DNA from 2 places in the Streptomyces sp. NPDC048001 genome. Region 2 is predicted to be linked to the other one. Evidence: riboswitches for the same ligand, from Rfam matches in the RefSeq annotation. Region 2 holds a riboswitch; the other holds the start of a gene.

Region 1 (7,969 bases), on a different contig from region 2:
CCCTGGCGCTCTGGGCGCCGGGGGCCGTGGCGCTCGCCCGCCGGCCCGTGCCCGACGGTGCGGATGCCGGTCGGGGCCTGCCCCCTCAGCACTCGATGATGTTCACCGCGAGACCGCCGCGGGCGGTCTCCTTGTACTTGACCGACATGTCCGCACCCGTGTCCTTCATGGTCTTGATGACCTTGTCCAGGGAGACCTTGTGGCTGCCGTCGCCCCGCATGGCCATCCGGGCGGCGGTCACGGCCTTCACCGCCGCCATGCCGTTCCGCTCGATGCACGGGATCTGCACCAGGCCGCCGACGGGGTCGCAGGTCAGGCCCAGGTTGTGTTCCATGCCGATCTCGGCGGCGTTCTCCACCTGCTCCGGGGAGCCGCCGAGGACCTCGGCGAGCGCGCCGGCGGCCATGGAGCAGGCGGAGCCGACCTCGCCCTGGCAGCCGACCTCGGCGCCCGAGATGGAGGCGTTCTCCTTGAACAGCATGCCGATGGCGCCCGCGGCGAGCAGGAAGCGCACCACGCCGTCCTCGTCCGCGCCGGGCACGAAGTTCACGTAGTAGTGCAGGACCGCCGGGATGATGCCCGCGGCGCCGTTGGTCGGTGCCGTGACCACCCGGCCGCCCGCGGCGTTCTCCTCGTTCACGGCCATCGCGTAGAGCGTGATCCACTCCATGGCCAGGGCCGTCGGGTCGCCCTCGGAGCGGAGCTTGCGGGCGGTGGTGGCCGCCCGGCGGCGCACCTTCAGGCCGCCCGGGAGGATGCCCTCGCGGGACATGCCGCGCGAGACGCACGCCTGCATCACGCGCCAGATCTCCAGCAGCCCCTCGCGGATCTCCTCCTCGGTGCGCCAGGCCTTCTCGTTCTCCAGCATCAGCGCGGAGATCGACAGCCCGGTGTCCCGGGTGAGCCGCAGCAGCTCGTCGCCGGTGCGGAAGGGGTGCTTGAGCACCGTGTCGTCGAGGACGATCCGGTCCTCGCCCACGGCGTCCTCGTCGACGACGAAGCCGCCGCCGACCGAGTAGTAGGTCTTCTCCAGGAGGGTCGCGCCCTCGGCGTCGAAGGCGGCGACGGTCATGCCGTTCGCGTGGTAGGGCAGGGCCTTGCGCCGGTGCAGTACCAGGTGCTCGTCGGCGTCGAAGGCGATCTCGTGCATGCCCAGGAGGCTGAGGCGGCCCCCGGAGGTGATCCGCTCGACCTGCTCGTCGGCGGTCTCCACGTCGACGGTCCGCGGCGAGTTGCCCTCCAGGCCCAGCAGGACGGCCTTCGGCGTGCCGTGGCCGTGCCCGGTGGCGCCGAGCGAGCCGTACAGCTCGGCGCGTATGGAGGCGGTGTGGGCCAGCAGGCCCTCGTTCTTCAGGCGCCGGGCGAACATGCGGGCCGCGCGCATCGGGCCCACCGTGTGGGAGCTGGACGGGCCGATGCCGATCGAGAACAGGTCGAAGACCGAGATGGCCACGGGGGACTCCTTGAGGGTGGTAGACGGCGGTGTCTGCCGGGCGGTGCAGGGCGGTGCGTGGGGGCGTGGTGCGGGGCACCCCGCCCGTCGCACGGCGGGCGGGGTGCCCCGTTGTCGTCGTGCCGGCGACTCACGCCGGGCAGCGACGGTGTCCGGTCCGGTTACAGACCAGGGTAAAGCGGGTGCTTCCCGGCCAGGGCGGTCACCCGGGCGCGCAGCGCCGCGGCGTCGTAGCTGGGCTTCAGCGCCTCGGCGATGATGTCGGCGACCTCGCGGAAGTCCTCGGCCTGGAAGCCGCGGGTGGCGAGGGCCGGGGTGCCGATCCGCAGGCCCGAGGTCACCATCGGCGGCCGCGGGTCGTTCGGGACGGCGTTCCGGTTGACCGTGATGCCGACCTCGTGGAGGCGGTCCTCGGCCTGCTGGCCGTCCAGCTCCGAGTTGCGCAGGTCCACCAGGACCAGGTGCACGTCGGTGCCGCCGGAGAGCACGGACACGCCGTGCTCCGTGACGTCCTCGCGCACCAGGCGCTCCGCGAGGATGCGGGCGCCGTCCAGGGTGCGCTGCTGGCGCTCGCGGAAGTCCTCGGAGGCCGCGACCTTGAAGGAGACCGCCTTGGCCGCGATCACATGCTCCAGCGGACCGCCCTGCTGGCCCGGGAAGACCGAGGAGTTGATCTTCTTGGCCAGCTCGGAGGTGCAGAGGATCACGCCGCCGCGCGGGCCGCCGAGGGTCTTGTGGGTGGTCGTGGTCACCACATGGGCGTGCGGCACCGGGTTGGGGTGCAGGCCCGCGGCCACCAGGCCCGCGAAGTGGGCCATGTCCACCATGAGGTAGGCGCCGACCTCGTCCGCGATCCGGCGGAACGCGGCGAAGTCCAGCTGGCGGGGGTACGCCGACCAGCCGGCCACGATCAGCTTCGGCTTCGACTCCTTGGCGAGGCGCTCGACCTCGGCCATGTCGACCTGGCCGGTGGCGTCGTCCACGTGGTAGGCGACCACGTTGTAGAGCTTGCCGGAGAAGTTGATCTTCATGCCGTGGGTCAGGTGGCCGCCGTGGGCCAGGTTCAGGCCCATGATCGTGTCGCCCGGCTTCAGCAGGGCGAACATCGCGGCGGCGTTCGCCTGCGCACCCGAGTGGGGCTGCACGTTGGCGTGCTCGGCGCCGAACAGCTCCTTGATGCGGTCGATCGCGATCTGCTCGACCACGTCGACGTGCTCGCAGCCGCCGTAGTAGCGGCGGCCGGGGTAGCCCTCGGCGTACTTGTTGGTCAGGACGGAGCCCTGGGCCTCCATGACGGCCACCGGAGCGAAGTTCTCCGAGGCGATCATCTCGAGGGTGGACTGCTGGCGGTGGAGCTCGGCGTCGACGGCGGCGGCGACGTCCGGGTCCAGCTCGTGGAGAGGGGTGTTCAGAAGCGACATAGGGATGATCCTCAGTTGCCGGAGAACTCGGTGTACTCGTCAGCGGAGAGCAGGTCCTTCGGCTCCTCGCTGACGCGCACCTTGAAGAGCCACCCGCCCTCGAACGGAGCGGTGTTCACCAGGGACGGGTCGTCCACCACGGCCTGGTTCGACTCGACGACCTCGCCGGTCACCGGCGAGTAGAGGTCGCTCACGGACTTCGTCGACTCCAGCTCGCCGCAGGTCTCGCCCGCGGTCACCGTGTCGCCGGCCTCGGGGAGCTGGGCGTACACCACGTCGCCCAGCTGGTTGGCCGCGAACTCGGTGATGCCGATGGTCGACACGCCGTCCTCGGCGGGCGACAGCCACTCGTGTTCCTTGCTGAAACGCAGCTGCTGGGGGTTGCTCATGACCTGAATTCTCCTGTACGCGGGGGAGTGGTGGTGAACGTGTACGGCATGTGGACGGTCGTGCGCCGCCGCACCGGGCGGGGGCCCGGTGCCGGGGTCACTTCCGGCGCTTGTAGAAGGGCAGCGCGACGACCTCGTAGGGCTCGTGGCTCCCGCGGATGTCGACGCCCACGCCCGCGGTACCGGGCTCGGCGTGCCCGGCGTCCACGTACGCCATGGCGATCGGCTTGCCCAGGGTGGGGCTCGGGGCGCCCGAGGTGACCTCGCCGACGACCTCGCCGCCGGCCACGACCGCCATCCCGGCGCGCGGCACCCGGCGGCCCTCGGCGACGAGGCCGACCAGCCTGCGCGGCGGCGCGGTCTCGGCCCGGTCGGCGGCGGCGCGCAGGGCCTCGCGGCCGACGAAGTCCCCGGCCTTCTCGAACTTCACGACCCGGCCCAGACCCGCGTCGAAGGGCGTCAGGGCGGTGGTCAGCTCGTGGCCGTACAGCGGCATCCCCGCCTCCAGGCGGAGGGTGTCGCGGCAGGACAGCCCGCAGGGGACGAGCCCCTTCTCCCGGCCCGCCTCGGCCAGCGCCAGCCAGAGCTTCTCCGCGTGCTGCGGCTCGACGAACAGCTCGAAGCCGTCCTCGCCGGTGTAGCCGGTGCGCGCGATCAGCGCCGGGACGCCGGCGACGGTGCCGGGCAGCCCCGCGTAGTACTTCAGCCCGTCCAGGTCCGCGTCGGTCACCGAGGCCAGGATCCCCGGGGACTCGGGGCCCTGCACGGCGATCAGCGCATAGGCGTCGCGGTCGTCGCGGACGGTCGCCTCGAAGCCGGCGGCGCGCTCGGTCAGCGCGTCGAGCACCACCTGGGCGTTGCCCGCGTTGGCGACGACCATGTACTCGGTGTCACCGAGGCGGTAGACGATGAGGTCGTCCAGGATCCCGCCGTCCTCGCGGCAGATCATCGTGTACCGCGCACGGCCGGGGCCGACGGTGGAGATGTTCCCGACCAGGGCGTGGTCGAGCAGCTGGACCGCCTGCGGGCCGGTCACGGTGATCTCCCCCATGTGGGAGAGGTCGAAGAGCCCGGCCCGGGTGCGGACGGCCTGGTGCTCGTCGCGCTCGCTGGTGTATCGCAGCGGCATGTCCCAGCCGGCGAAGTCGGTCATGGTCGCGCCCAGCGAGCGATGCAGGGCATCGAGCGCTGTACGGCGGGGGGAAGTGCTCATGGATCTGGCTCCCAGGGCATGGCGACGAGGACAATCCTCCCCATCTGTCATCGGAACCTGAGAGGTTCGCCGAGACCCCGCGTACGGATGGTGTACGGACGGTCACGGCTTGCACCTTGGGTGGGACCGCAGGGCGGCCCGCTTTTCAGATCTGCCTCGTCGCGCGCGGTACGGGGCCTGAGAGATTCAAGGGAGGAACTTGCTCCTTCGGCGCCCGCCACCGGGTGGCAGGGACTCTCCCGCGCGGATTCAAGCGGCCGGTATGCAGTTGGCGCGCACATCATGACACGCATCGGGGAAGAGTGGGGGAGTGCGGTACCGGAACCCTCGGCGAGGACCCGGTCCCGTTCGGCACACCGCCGCGGAAATGGACCAATGTGTATTACCCGTTCTTTACACTGCGTGAGCAGGCTCAAGGCGACGGGCCACGGGGCCCGGCGAGGGGGAGGGTGATGACGGTGCAGCGGTCCGGTGCATACGCCGCGGCCACGGGGGTCCCGGCCCGGCCGGGCGCCCCGGCCGGCGGGACCGTCGGCGCGCCCGCGCCCGTCCTGCGCGACCTGCGCGACCGGCCGGGGCGCAGCCCCCGGCGGCTGACCTTCGCCGCGGGGGACCTCGTGGTCGTGTCCGGCCTGCCCGGAAGCGGCAAGACCACGCTGATCCAGCGGTCCGCCGGGGGGCTCGGCGTCGACTCCCAGGACACCCGCGACCGCTTCGACTCCTCCACCCCCCGGTGGCTGCCCTACGCCGTCTACCGCCCTCTCGTGCGGATCGCCCACTACGCCGGGCTGCGCCGCGCGTTGCGCGCCGGGGGGAGCCTCGTGGTGCACGACTGCGGCACCCAGGCGTGGGTCCGGCGCTGGCTGGCCCGGGAGGCCGCGCGGCGCGGCCGGGCCCTGCACCTGGTGCTGCTCGACGTCTCGGCCGAGGTGGCCCGGGAGGGGCAGCGCGAGCGCGGCCGCGGGGTCTCCTCCTACGCCTTCGCCCGCCACCGCCGCGCGGTGGGCCGCCTGGTGCGCCGGGCGGAGGAGGGGCGCCTGCCCGCGGGGTGCGCCTCCGCGGTGCTGCTCGACCGCCCGGCGGCGGGAGCCCTGCGCTCCGTCGCCTTCTCCGGCTGAGGCGCCCGGGGGAACGGCGGGGCGGGGCGGGGCAATAGAGTCGGGGCGTCCCCGGGGACGCCCGGGTCGTGGGACCGCGACGAAGAGACGAGCAGATGGACTACCCGCAGCACGGCTGGCCCGCCAACGAACTGGAGGAGACGCTGGCCGCGTCCCTCGGCAACCCCTCCGCAGGCGCCCGTATCGTCGAGGTGCTCGCCCGCAGCCACCTCTGGATACCCCTGCCCAACGGAGGCGGCCCCGACAGCCCCCATCTGGACCTGCCGACCACCGAGATCGACGGTGCCGCGTACGTCCCCGTCTTCAGCTCCGAGCAGCAGTTCCGCGCCGCTGCCGGGGCGCACCTGGCATTCACCGTGGCCCCCGCGGTCGGCTTCGCCCGCGGTCTGCCGCCGCAGCTGGGCATCGCCGTGAACCCGGGCGGCGCCGTCGCGGTGCCCCTGCCCCCTCCCGCCGTCGCCGAGCTGTGCCGGGGCGGCCGCACCCCGCCGGAGGGCGAGCCCACCGGCGGGCGGGTCCGGCTGTTCGAGCCGGACTGGCAGGAGGAGCCCGTCGACTTCCTCGCGGCCGCGGCCGGCGAGTTCGAGGCCTCCGGTGCCGTGCTCACCGCCTGCCGCGCGCTGGCCTCGGTCGAGGCGGCGCCGCCCGCGCTCTTCGTCGCCGTCCGGCTCTCCGCGCCGGACGAGGCCGGCCGCCGGGCCGCCATGGACGCCCTCGGCCGCGCCCTCGGGCGTGTCGCGGTCCCCTGGCCGGTGAACCTGGTCCTGCTGGACCTCGCGCAGGACCCCGTGGGCGACTGGATGTCGGAGCGGGTCCGCCCGTTCTACGCCCGGCACCCCCTCTGAGCACCTGCCGGGCCCGGCGCGCCCACCCGCCGGCACCCGCGCCCGGGCGCCCGTGGGCACGGTGTCCGGGCCCCGGCGGCACCGTGTGCGGACACCCCGTGAGGAGGTCCGGGGGCCGGGCCTGTGTCGCCGCGCCCGCCTAAGCTGGTTTGATGGCCTGAACGGATGTACCGCGGGCCATCCCGGCGGGCGCAGGGCGCGACCGGCAGGCGGCGGGCGGGGGGATCGTCGGATCGTGCCCCCGGATCGATGAGGACGAAGGGGCGGAACCCAGGGTGAGCGCGCAAGGCACCGCGGCGACCGGGCAGGTCGAGCACATGCTGCGCCAGGTGACTCCCGGACGCTTCGACGCGTACGAGGCGCTGCTGCGCGCCCTCGCGGATCCGGCCGGCGGCCGGGTCTGGATGCTGCTCTGGCACGGGCAGCCCGGGTCCCCCGACGCCCGGTACGGCGCGATGGAGGTCGAGGGCCTCGGCTACGTGCCCTGTGTGACCTCCGCCCAGGAACTCGCCGTCTCCGGCTGGAACCGCGCCCACGACGTCACCCCGGCGGTCGAGGTCGCCCGCTCCCTCTACCCGGAGCGCCTCGGGATCTGGCTCAACCCGCACGCCCCCGGCGGCGGGGTCGGCATCCCCTGGCCGGACCTGCGCCGTATCGCCACGGGGCTGGACCGGATGCCCGCGGGGCCGCTGAGGCTGTCCGAGCCGGCCGTCGAGATCCCGCAGTTCTACGCCCTGCTCACCCAGCACGCGCACCGCACCCCGGCGGTGCGCTCGCTCCGCCGCGCCTGGGTGCAGCCCTCCGTCGGCGTGGCCTACCTGGCCGTCGGCCTCGACCTGTACGACGGCTCCCCCGCCTCGGTCGACGCGGCCCGGGCGATGATGCGGCAGGCGGTGGCGGCCGTCCCGGAGGGCCTGCCGGTCTCCACCGTCGCGCTGTCCGACGACTACGACCCGGTCGCGCTGTGGATGCGGGCGGCCTCCCGCCCCTTCTACGACCGGGAGGCGCACATCGGCGCCCCCGCCGCACCGGGATACGGCTACCCGCAGCCCGGCTCCGCCCCGCGCTGAGCCCCCGCCGGGGCGCTCGTCGTGGTGGGCGCTTCGGGGGTGTCTGGTCAGGAAGGCGCGGTGCGTGCGGAGTTGTCCGGAACGCGGGATGTAATTCCGAGAATGCACCTCTGAACCGCCGTAAATGTCAAGAGTGTTAACCGGCCCGATAGGGATGTCCCGTATCCGGCCGGTTTGTTGAACGTCCGGGTCTCGACTAGGTATCACCGCTATCCGGACTGTTCTCCCGGGTGGTTCCCGTCTGTAGTGTTCGGCCGTCAAGACCTCTCCACATGGTGAACCAGGGGTGGACCCATGCGAATATTCAAGTCCGGGGCGATCCGGGCGATCACGGCGGCGGTCTCCGTCGGCCTGATCGCGACCGGTTGTGCCAGTGAGCGGGGCCAGGACGGTGACAAGGCGGACGGCAAGGACACGTTCGTGTTCGCCGGCGCCGGTGACCCCGGGTCGCTGGACCCCG
Region 2 (7,969 bases):
AGGTGGCAGGTCAAGGACGGAGGTCGGCGTGAGAAGCAGCGGCGGCAGTGCGGCTGGGGGCGGCCCCGGAATCAGTCCGGTGGGCGGTGTGCCGTATCCGCCGTGCGGGGGCACGGGCGAACCCGAGCAGGACACCATCGGCTACCGCGGGCCGACGGCCTGCGCGGCGGCCGGTATCACCTACCGCCAGCTGGACTACTGGGCGCGCACCGGGCTCGTCGAGCCGAGTGTCCGCGCCGCCTACGGATCGGGCACCCAGCGCCTCTACAGCTTCCGGGACGTCGTCGTCCTCAAGATCGTCAAGCGCTTCCTCGACACCGGTGTCGCCCTCCAGAACATCCGCGCGGCCGTGCAGCACCTGCGCGCCCGGGGGTTCCGGGACCTGGAGCGCATGACGCTGATGAGCGACGGGGCCACGGTCTACGAGTGCTCCTCGCCCGACGAGGTCGTCAGTCTGCTCCAGGGCGGCCAGGGCGTCTTCGGGATCGCCGTGGGCGTCGTGTGGAGGGACGTGGAGACCGCGCTCTCCCAGCTCCACGGGGAGCGCGTCGACACGGGGGAGACGCTCATCGGCAACAACCCCGGCGACGAGCTGGCCCGGCGCCGCCGCGACCGCGCCGTCTGAGGCCCTTCCGGCACCCCCGTCTCCGGCCCGGCCGCTCGGCGCAGCGGCCCGGCGGCACCCTCTGTCACCCGTCCGGCGGTACGCGGCCGGTTCCGTGCCCGGCGCCGCGGATACCGCGGCGCCGCTGTCGGTGGGGTAGGGCAGCATCGGGGGTGTGAGATCCGCCCCGACCGTCCTGCACCTGGACATGGACGCCTTCTTCGCCGCCGTCGAGCAGGCCGCGAAGCCCTCGCTGCGCGGGAAGGCGGTCGTCGTGGGCGGCCTCGGGCCCCGGGGCGTCGTCGCCACGGCCTCCTACGAGGCCCGGCGTTTCGGCGTCCACTCCGCCATGCCGACGGCCCAGGCCCGGCGCCTCGCCCCGAACGCCGCCTACCTGGTGCCCCGGTTCGCCCTCTACCGGGCGGTCAGCGACCAGGTCATGGCTCTGCTCCGGGAGCTGTCGCCGCTGGTGGAGCCCCTGTCGCTGGACGAGGCATTCGTCGATCTGGAGGCCGGGGGAGCGGCGGAGGACTCCGCCTCCGCGCGGGCCGCCGGCCTGCGGCTGAGGGCCGACATCCGTGCGCTGACGGGGCTGAGCGGCTCGGTGGGCCTCGCCGGTTCCAAGATGCTCGCCAAGATCGGATCCGAGCAGGCCAAGCCCGACGGGCTCCTGCTCATCGAGCCCGGCACCGAGCGCGAGCTGCTGGCCCCCATGCCGGTGCGCATCCTGCCGGGGGTCGGCCCGGCCACCGGGGAGCATCTGCGCCGGGCGGGGACGGCCACGGTGGGCGACCTGGTCGAGGCCGGGGAGGACGAGCTGGTGCGCCTGCTCGGCAGGACGCACGGCACGGCCCTGTTCCGGATGGCCCTCGGGCGCGACGACCGCCCGGTCGTGGCCGAGCGGGACGCCAAGTCCGTCTCCGTCGAGGACACCTTCGACACCGACCTCCACGACAGGCTGCGGGTGCGGACGGAGGTGGACCGGCTGGCCGAGCGGTGCGTGCGGCGCCTGAGGGCGGGCGGGCACTCGGGGCGCACCATCGTGCTGAAGGTGCGGCGCTACGACTTCTCCACCCTCACCCGCTCCGAGACCCTGCGCGGCCCCACCGACGATCCCGCGGTCGTCCGCGAGGCCGCGGGGCGCCTGCTGGAGTCGGTCGACACCACGGGCGGCGTGCGGCTGCTCGGCGTGGGGGTCACCGGGCTGGCGGACTACACCCAGGAGGACCTGTTCGCCCAGGCCGCCGCCGGGGCGGGCCCGGAACCGCCGGGCCACGCGGCACCCGGCGGCGCGGCGGCCGGGGACGGGGCCGCCCCGGGCAGGCCGGCCGGGGCCGGGGAGCAGCCCCCCGCGCCGTCGGCCCGGGAGCAGCCAGGGAGCCCCGCGGAGCCCCGGCACTGGGCGGCCGGGCAGGACGTCCGGCACGCGGTGCACGGCCCCGGCTGGGTCCAGGGCAGCGGCGTCGGCCGGGTCACCGTGCGGTTCGAGCAGCCCGGGTCCGAGCCCGGGCGGGTACGGACCTTCCCCGTGGACGACCCCGAGCTGGAGCCCTCCGACCCCCTGCCCCTGGTCGGGGGAGGCGGGCCGCCCCCCTCCCGCGCGGGCGGCCCGGAGGCGGCCCGCGGCTGAGCGCACCGGCCCCCGCCGCTCCGGACGTCCGGACGGCGGGGGCCGGTGCGCTCAGCCGCCGCGGGTGCAGCGCCTGTCCGAGACGGCCGGCCCTCAGTCCTCCTCGCCCGCGATCCGGCCGAAGGACCGGTCCCCGGACGCCGGAGCCGGCGTCGTCGGCGGGGGAGGGGCCAGATGGAGCCCGTAGTGGTGGTAGAGCTGGAGCTCCTGCTCGGGCGAGAGATGGCGGCCGACACCGAAGTCCGGGGCGTTCCTGATCAGGGAGCGCTCGTAGGGCACCCGCAGCATCCCGCCGACGAGCTCACTCGGCTCCAGGGGGACGAACGCGTCCCGGCTGAAGAGACCCGTGCGCACGGCCGCCCACTCCGGGACCCCCGTCGCATCGTCCAGGTACACCTCGTCGACGGTCCCGATCTTGTGGCCGTCGCGGTCGAAGGCCTTGCGGCCGATCAGGCTGCGCGGATCGATGTCGGTCTGCACGGTCCCTCCAACTGATCGCGGCTGCTCCCCCTCCTACGAAAGGCCACATCGGCGGTGTCGGCCACTCGGGGGACCGCGCGGAACACGCTGGTACCCTGGCAGACGGCTGTCGACCCCGTGCGGGAGAGTCCACCGGTGAAACCCCGCCGGTGGCGCCGAAGGAGCAAATCCTCCCCGGAATCTCTCAGGCCCCTGTACCGCACGGACGAGGTCACTCTGGAAAGCAGGGCGGGCGTCGGACGGCATCCGCTCTCACCGACGGTGAAAGCCGGTGCGTGCCACACGCGCCCGGTGAAGCTCTCAGGTCGAGATGACAGAGGGGGAGGCCGTCCGGGCATCCGCGTCGTGATGCCCCTCGCAGGTCGTACCAGACCAGGAGGCCTCCCACATGACCGACAACCGCATCCCGCTCTCGGAGCTCGAACGCGGCATCCCCTTCGAGCACCGCCACATCGGCCCCGACACCGCCGCGCAGGCCAAGATGCTGGCCCAGGTGGGCTACGGCTCGCTCGACGAGCTGACCGCCGCCGCGGTCCCGGACGTCATCAGGAGCGCGGAGGCCCTGGACCTTCCCGAGGCCCGCAGCGAGGCCGACGTCCTCGCCGAGCTCGGCGCCCTCGCCCGCCGCAACAGCGTGCTCGCGCCCATGATCGGCCTGGGCTACCACGGCACCTTCACGCCCCCCGTCATCCTCCGCAACGTCATGGAGAACCCGGCCTGGTACACGGCCTACACGCCGTACCAGCCGGAGATCTCCCAGGGGCGCCTGGAGGCCCTGCTCAACTTCCAGACCGTGGTGGCGGACCTCACCGGACTGCCGACCTCCGGCGCGTCGCTGCTCGACGAGGGCACCGCGGCCGCCGAGGCCATGTCCCTCTCCCGCCGGGTGGGCAAGGTCAAGGGCGGTGTCTTCCTCGTCGACGCCGACGCGCTGCCCCAGACGATCGCCGTCATAGAGACCCGGGCGGAGCCCACCGGCGTGGAGGTCGTCACCGCCGACCTGTCCGACGGCATCCCCGCCGAGATCGCGGAGCGCGGTGTCTTCGGCGTGCTGCTGCAGTACCCGGGCGCCTCCGGCCAGGTGCGGGACCTCAAGCCCGTCATCGAGCAGGCGCACGGGCTCGGGGCCGTGGTGACCGTCGCCGCCGACCTCCTCGCCCTCACGCTGCTCACCCCGCCCGGGGAGCTGGGCGCCGACATCGCGGTGGGCACCACCCAGCGCTTCGGCGTGCCGATGGGCTTCGGCGGCCCGCACGCCGGCTACATGGCCGTCCGCGACGCCCACGCCCGCAGCCTTCCCGGCCGTCTGGTCGGCGTCTCCGTGGACGCGGACGGGAACAAGGCCTACCGCCTCGCCCTCCAGACCCGCGAGCAGCACATCCGCCGCGAGAAGGCGACCAGCAACATCTGCACCGCCCAGGTGCTCCTCGCCGTCATGGCGGGCATGTACGCGGTCTACCACGGCCCCGACGGCCTGCGGGCCATCGCGGAGCGGACCCACCGCTACGCCGCGCTCCTCGCCGACGGGCTGCGCGCCGGGGGCGTCGAGGTGGTGCACGGCTCCTTCTTCGACACCGTCACCCTCCGGGTGCCCGGCCGGGCAGCCGAGGTCGTCGCGGCCGCCCGCGAGGGCGGGGTCAACCTGCGCCTCGTCGACGCCGACCATGTCTCCGCCGCCTGCGACGAGACCACCGGCCGCGAGCAGCTCGCCGCCGTGTGGGCCGCCTTCGGGGTGAGCGGGGACGTCGAGGCGCTGGACGCCGCCGGTGCCGACGCGCTGCCCGCGTCGCTGCTGCGCAGCGACGACTACCTGGCCCACCCGGTCTTCCACCAGTACCGCTCCGAGACCGCGATGCTGCGCTACCTGCGCCGCCTCGCCGACCGGGACTACGCCCTGGACCGGGGCATGATCCCGCTCGGCTCCTGCACCATGAAGCTGAACGCGACGACCGAGATGGAGCCGGTCACCTGGCCGGAGTTCGGCCAGATGCACCCGTTCGCGCCGGTCGAGCAGGCCGCGGGCTATCTGACGCTCATCACCGAGCTGGAGGAGCGGCTCGCCGAGGTCACCGGCTACGACAAGGTCTCCATCCAGCCCAACGCGGGCTCCCAGGGCGAGCTGGCCGGCCTGCTCGCGGTGCGCGCCTACCACCGGGCGAACGGCGACGAGCAGCGCACCGTCTGCCTGATCCCGTCCTCGGCCCACGGCACCAACGCGGCCAGCGCCGTCATGGCCGGGATGAAGGTGGTCGTCGTCAGGACCGCCGACGACGGCGAGATCGACGTCGAGGACCTGCGGGCCAAGATCGAGCAGCACCGCGAGCAGCTGGCCGTCCTGATGATCACCTACCCGTCGACCCACGGCGTGTTCGAGGAGCACGTGGCCGACATCTGCGCCCGGGTCCACGACGCGGGCGGCCAGGTGTACGTCGACGGGGCCAACCTCAACGCCCTGGTGGGTCTGGCCAAGCCGGGCCGCTTCGGCGGGGACGTCTCGCACCTCAACCTGCACAAGACCTTCTGCATCCCGCACGGCGGCGGCGGTCCGGGCGTCGGCCCGGTCGGCGTCCGCGCCCATCTGGCGCCGTACCTGCCCAACCACCCGCTCCAGCCGACCGCCGGCCCGGAGACGGGCGTCGGGCCGATCTCGGCGGCCCCGTGGGGCTCCGCGGGCATCCTGCCGATCTCCTGGGCCTATGTGCGCCTGATGGGCGGCGAGGGCCTGAAGCGGGCCACCCAGGTGGCGGTGCTGGCCGCCAACTACATCGCCAAGCGCCTGGAGCCGCACTACCCGGTCCTCTACACCGGCCCCGGCGGGCTGGTGGCCCACGAGTGCATCATCGACCTGCGGCCGCTGTCCAAGGCGACGGGAGTCAGCGTCGACGACATCGCCAAGCGGCTGATCGACTACGGCTTCCACGCGCCGACCATGTCGTTCCCGGTGGCCGGCACGCTGATGATCGAGCCGACCGAGAGCGAGGACCTGGCCGAGCTGGACCGGTTCTGCGACACCATGATCGCCATCCGGGCGGAGATCGAGAAGGTCGCCTCCGGCGACTGGCCGGCGGAGGACAACCCGCTGCGCAACGCCCCGCACACCGCGGCGGCGCTGGGCGGCGAGTGGCAGCACGCCTACAGCCGCGAGGAGGCCGTCTTCCCGGCCGGGGTGAGCGCCGCCGACAAGTACTGGCCGCCGGTCCGCCGTATCGACGGTGCGTTCGGTGACCGCAACCTGGTCTGCTCCTGCCCGCCGCTGGACGAGTACGACGCCTGACCGGACCGCCCCCCGGGGCGGAAGACCCGCAGGGGCCGCGCGAGGACACCGTCCTCGCGCGGCCCCTGCGCCGTTCGGTGGCGCCTCCCCTTCGGAGGGAACAACCGACGGCCCGCGGTCAGGCCGCGGTCACCACCTGGCCGGTGCCCAGGGCGCGCCGGGGCGCGATGACCCGGCCGTCGGGCAGCAGCTCACCGGTGTCCTCGAAGAGCAGGACGCCGTTGCACAGCAGGCTCCAGCCCTGCTCCGGATGGTGCGCCACCAGGCGGGCCGCCTCCCGGTCGGCGGAGTCGGACGTCGGGCAGACAGGCTGGTGCTGGCACATGGGCGGGTTCTTTCCCTGCGATGTGGTGTGATTCCTGCGGCTCGATGAGCTGTTCATGGCCGCCCCCCGTATCGTGTCGGTCCGGTGCCAGTCTTCCGCTGCGGAGCGCGATCCGCAGGGATTTCACGGCAGCTCTTCCTACTGATGGATGACGCATCACCCGCCGGAGCGGTTCAGGACACCCGGGCCGTCACTTCGGAGGGTTCTGCATGGTCCCAGCGGGCTAGTCACTCCGGGCGGGGCGCGTCCGGGGGCGGACACGGGTACGCCCCGTGCCCGTGGGGGCGCGGGGCGTACGGAGCGGTGCGGGTGCCGTCAGGCGGCCGGGTCGAGCAGCGGAGCCGGCGCCAGCCGGAGGGTCATCAGCGGCAGCAGGTCGGCCGCCGGGTGCGGGCGGTGCGCCGCGATCCCGGGGGGCGCCGGGGCCAGGGGGACCAGGAGGTCGCCCGGCTGGAGCGAGCCCCGTGCCGGATCGGCCTCGGTGTCCGCGTGCAGCCACAGGGTGAGCATGTAGAGCTCGGGCACCGACAGCAGCCGGGCCTGGCCGTGGGCACCGGTGGACTCCGCCTGGTGCAGGGCGAGTTCGGTGGAGGCCAGGTAGGGCCCCTCGAAGAAGTGGGAGAACGCCCAGCCGTCGGCGCTGGGCACGCTGTCGGCCGCCGCCACGGCGCGATCACCGCTGCGGACCAGGAAGCGCCAGCCGGCGAGCCGGGTCGCCGGCTGGCCGCCACCGGTCACGACCCGATCGAGGACGTGCAGCGGGAGCGGCAGCTCGGCGCTCAGTGGTCCCTGGACGGACCGCAGGGCCGGGGTCGGAGCCTCGCGGACCGCCGCGGGGGATCCGAGTGCTGCGAGAACGCTGCGCAGGGCGGACGCGGGGGCCGGGGGGAAAAGCAGCGGCATGATGGGTCGCCTCTCACTCAGGAGACACGGTGATGCGGGGAGGTGCGGACGACGCTGTCGGCAGGGGGCCGCGCGGGGCCGGAGGACCACCGGGCGCCGACTGTCGGCCCGTTCGCGGAGTTTATACGACACTTGTTCGCCCGATGTTTCCGCTAGTCGTCGCCCGTATTTCGCGCAAGGCGAATACCGGACCCCGTCGACGGGCCTTCCCCGCTGTTCGGGTGAGAGATGCGGACCGTGGCCAGCGGATTCACCGGCCGCGCGGTAGGCCGAATCCGGTCGGTGGTTCTCGCCACGTCACCCCGGTGAATATCCCTCCGGCATATCCTCTGGTATGTGCCTCCGGTATGTGCCGCGCACAGGGGCTGACTCCAGCCTATCGGGAGCGCGCCTGCGCCGGGGGCGTTACGGATCAAAGAGTCTGGGCATTATCGTCCGTGTCACGAGCCGCCCTGGCTGAGTGGCTTCCAGTCGAGGAAGGAACCGCCGATGGGGGAGAAGGTCGTGGCAGGCGGGTTCGACCTGTCCGATCGGCAGCGGTACCGGCGCAAGCTCCAGCAGTGCCTCGCCGGACTGGGGAGGCTCCTGGCCGAGAAGCGGTTCGACAGGCCGAGGAATCTCATGGGCCTGGAGATAGAGCTGAATCTCGCCGGCGGGGACGGTATGCCGCGCATGATGAACGGAGAAGTCCTCTCGCGCATCGCCAGCCCGGATTTCCAGACCGAACTCGGAATGTTCAATCTCGAAGTGAAC

What was found. Region 2 has a riboswitch for glycine ahead of gcvP (aminomethyl-transferring glycine dehydrogenase). Riboswitches for the same ligand answer to the same signal wherever they lie in the genome.
Region 1: linked by a shared signal. The riboswitch ahead of gcvT (glycine cleavage system aminomethyltransferase GcvT) and the one ahead of gcvP (aminomethyl-transferring glycine dehydrogenase) in region 2 are both predicted to bind glycine.

The regions. Positions count from the first base shown of each region.
Region 1 covers NZ_JBIDBN010000002.1:235,018-242,986, forward strand. Annotated here, with positions in the region: gene ACGF15_RS05335 (L-serine ammonia-lyase) at 86-1,453, opposite strand; gene glyA (serine hydroxymethyltransferase) at 1,615-2,874, opposite strand; gene gcvH (glycine cleavage system protein GcvH) at 2,886-3,263, opposite strand; gene gcvT (glycine cleavage system aminomethyltransferase GcvT) at 3,361-4,476, opposite strand; glycine riboswitch at 4,633-4,728, opposite strand; gene ACGF15_RS05355 (AAA family ATPase) at 4,929-5,594, shown strand; gene ACGF15_RS05360 (enhanced serine sensitivity protein SseB) at 5,690-6,439, shown strand; gene ACGF15_RS05365 (enhanced serine sensitivity protein SseB C-terminal domain-containing protein) at 6,715-7,509, shown strand; gene ACGF15_RS05370 (ABC transporter substrate-binding protein) at 7,804-7,969, shown strand, end outside.
Region 2 covers NZ_JBIDBN010000007.1:8,327-16,295, forward strand. Annotated here, with positions in the region: gene ACGF15_RS14095 (MerR family transcriptional regulator) at 29-625, shown strand; gene ACGF15_RS14100 (DNA polymerase IV) at 780-2,234, shown strand; gene ACGF15_RS14105 (PRC-barrel domain-containing protein) at 2,328-2,714, opposite strand; glycine riboswitch at 2,825-2,924, shown strand; gene gcvP (aminomethyl-transferring glycine dehydrogenase) at 3,103-5,988, shown strand; gene ACGF15_RS14115 (DUF5999 family protein) at 6,107-6,313, opposite strand; gene ACGF15_RS14120 (hypothetical protein) at 6,629-7,216, opposite strand; gene ACGF15_RS14125 (glutamate-cysteine ligase family protein) at 7,706-7,969, shown strand, end outside.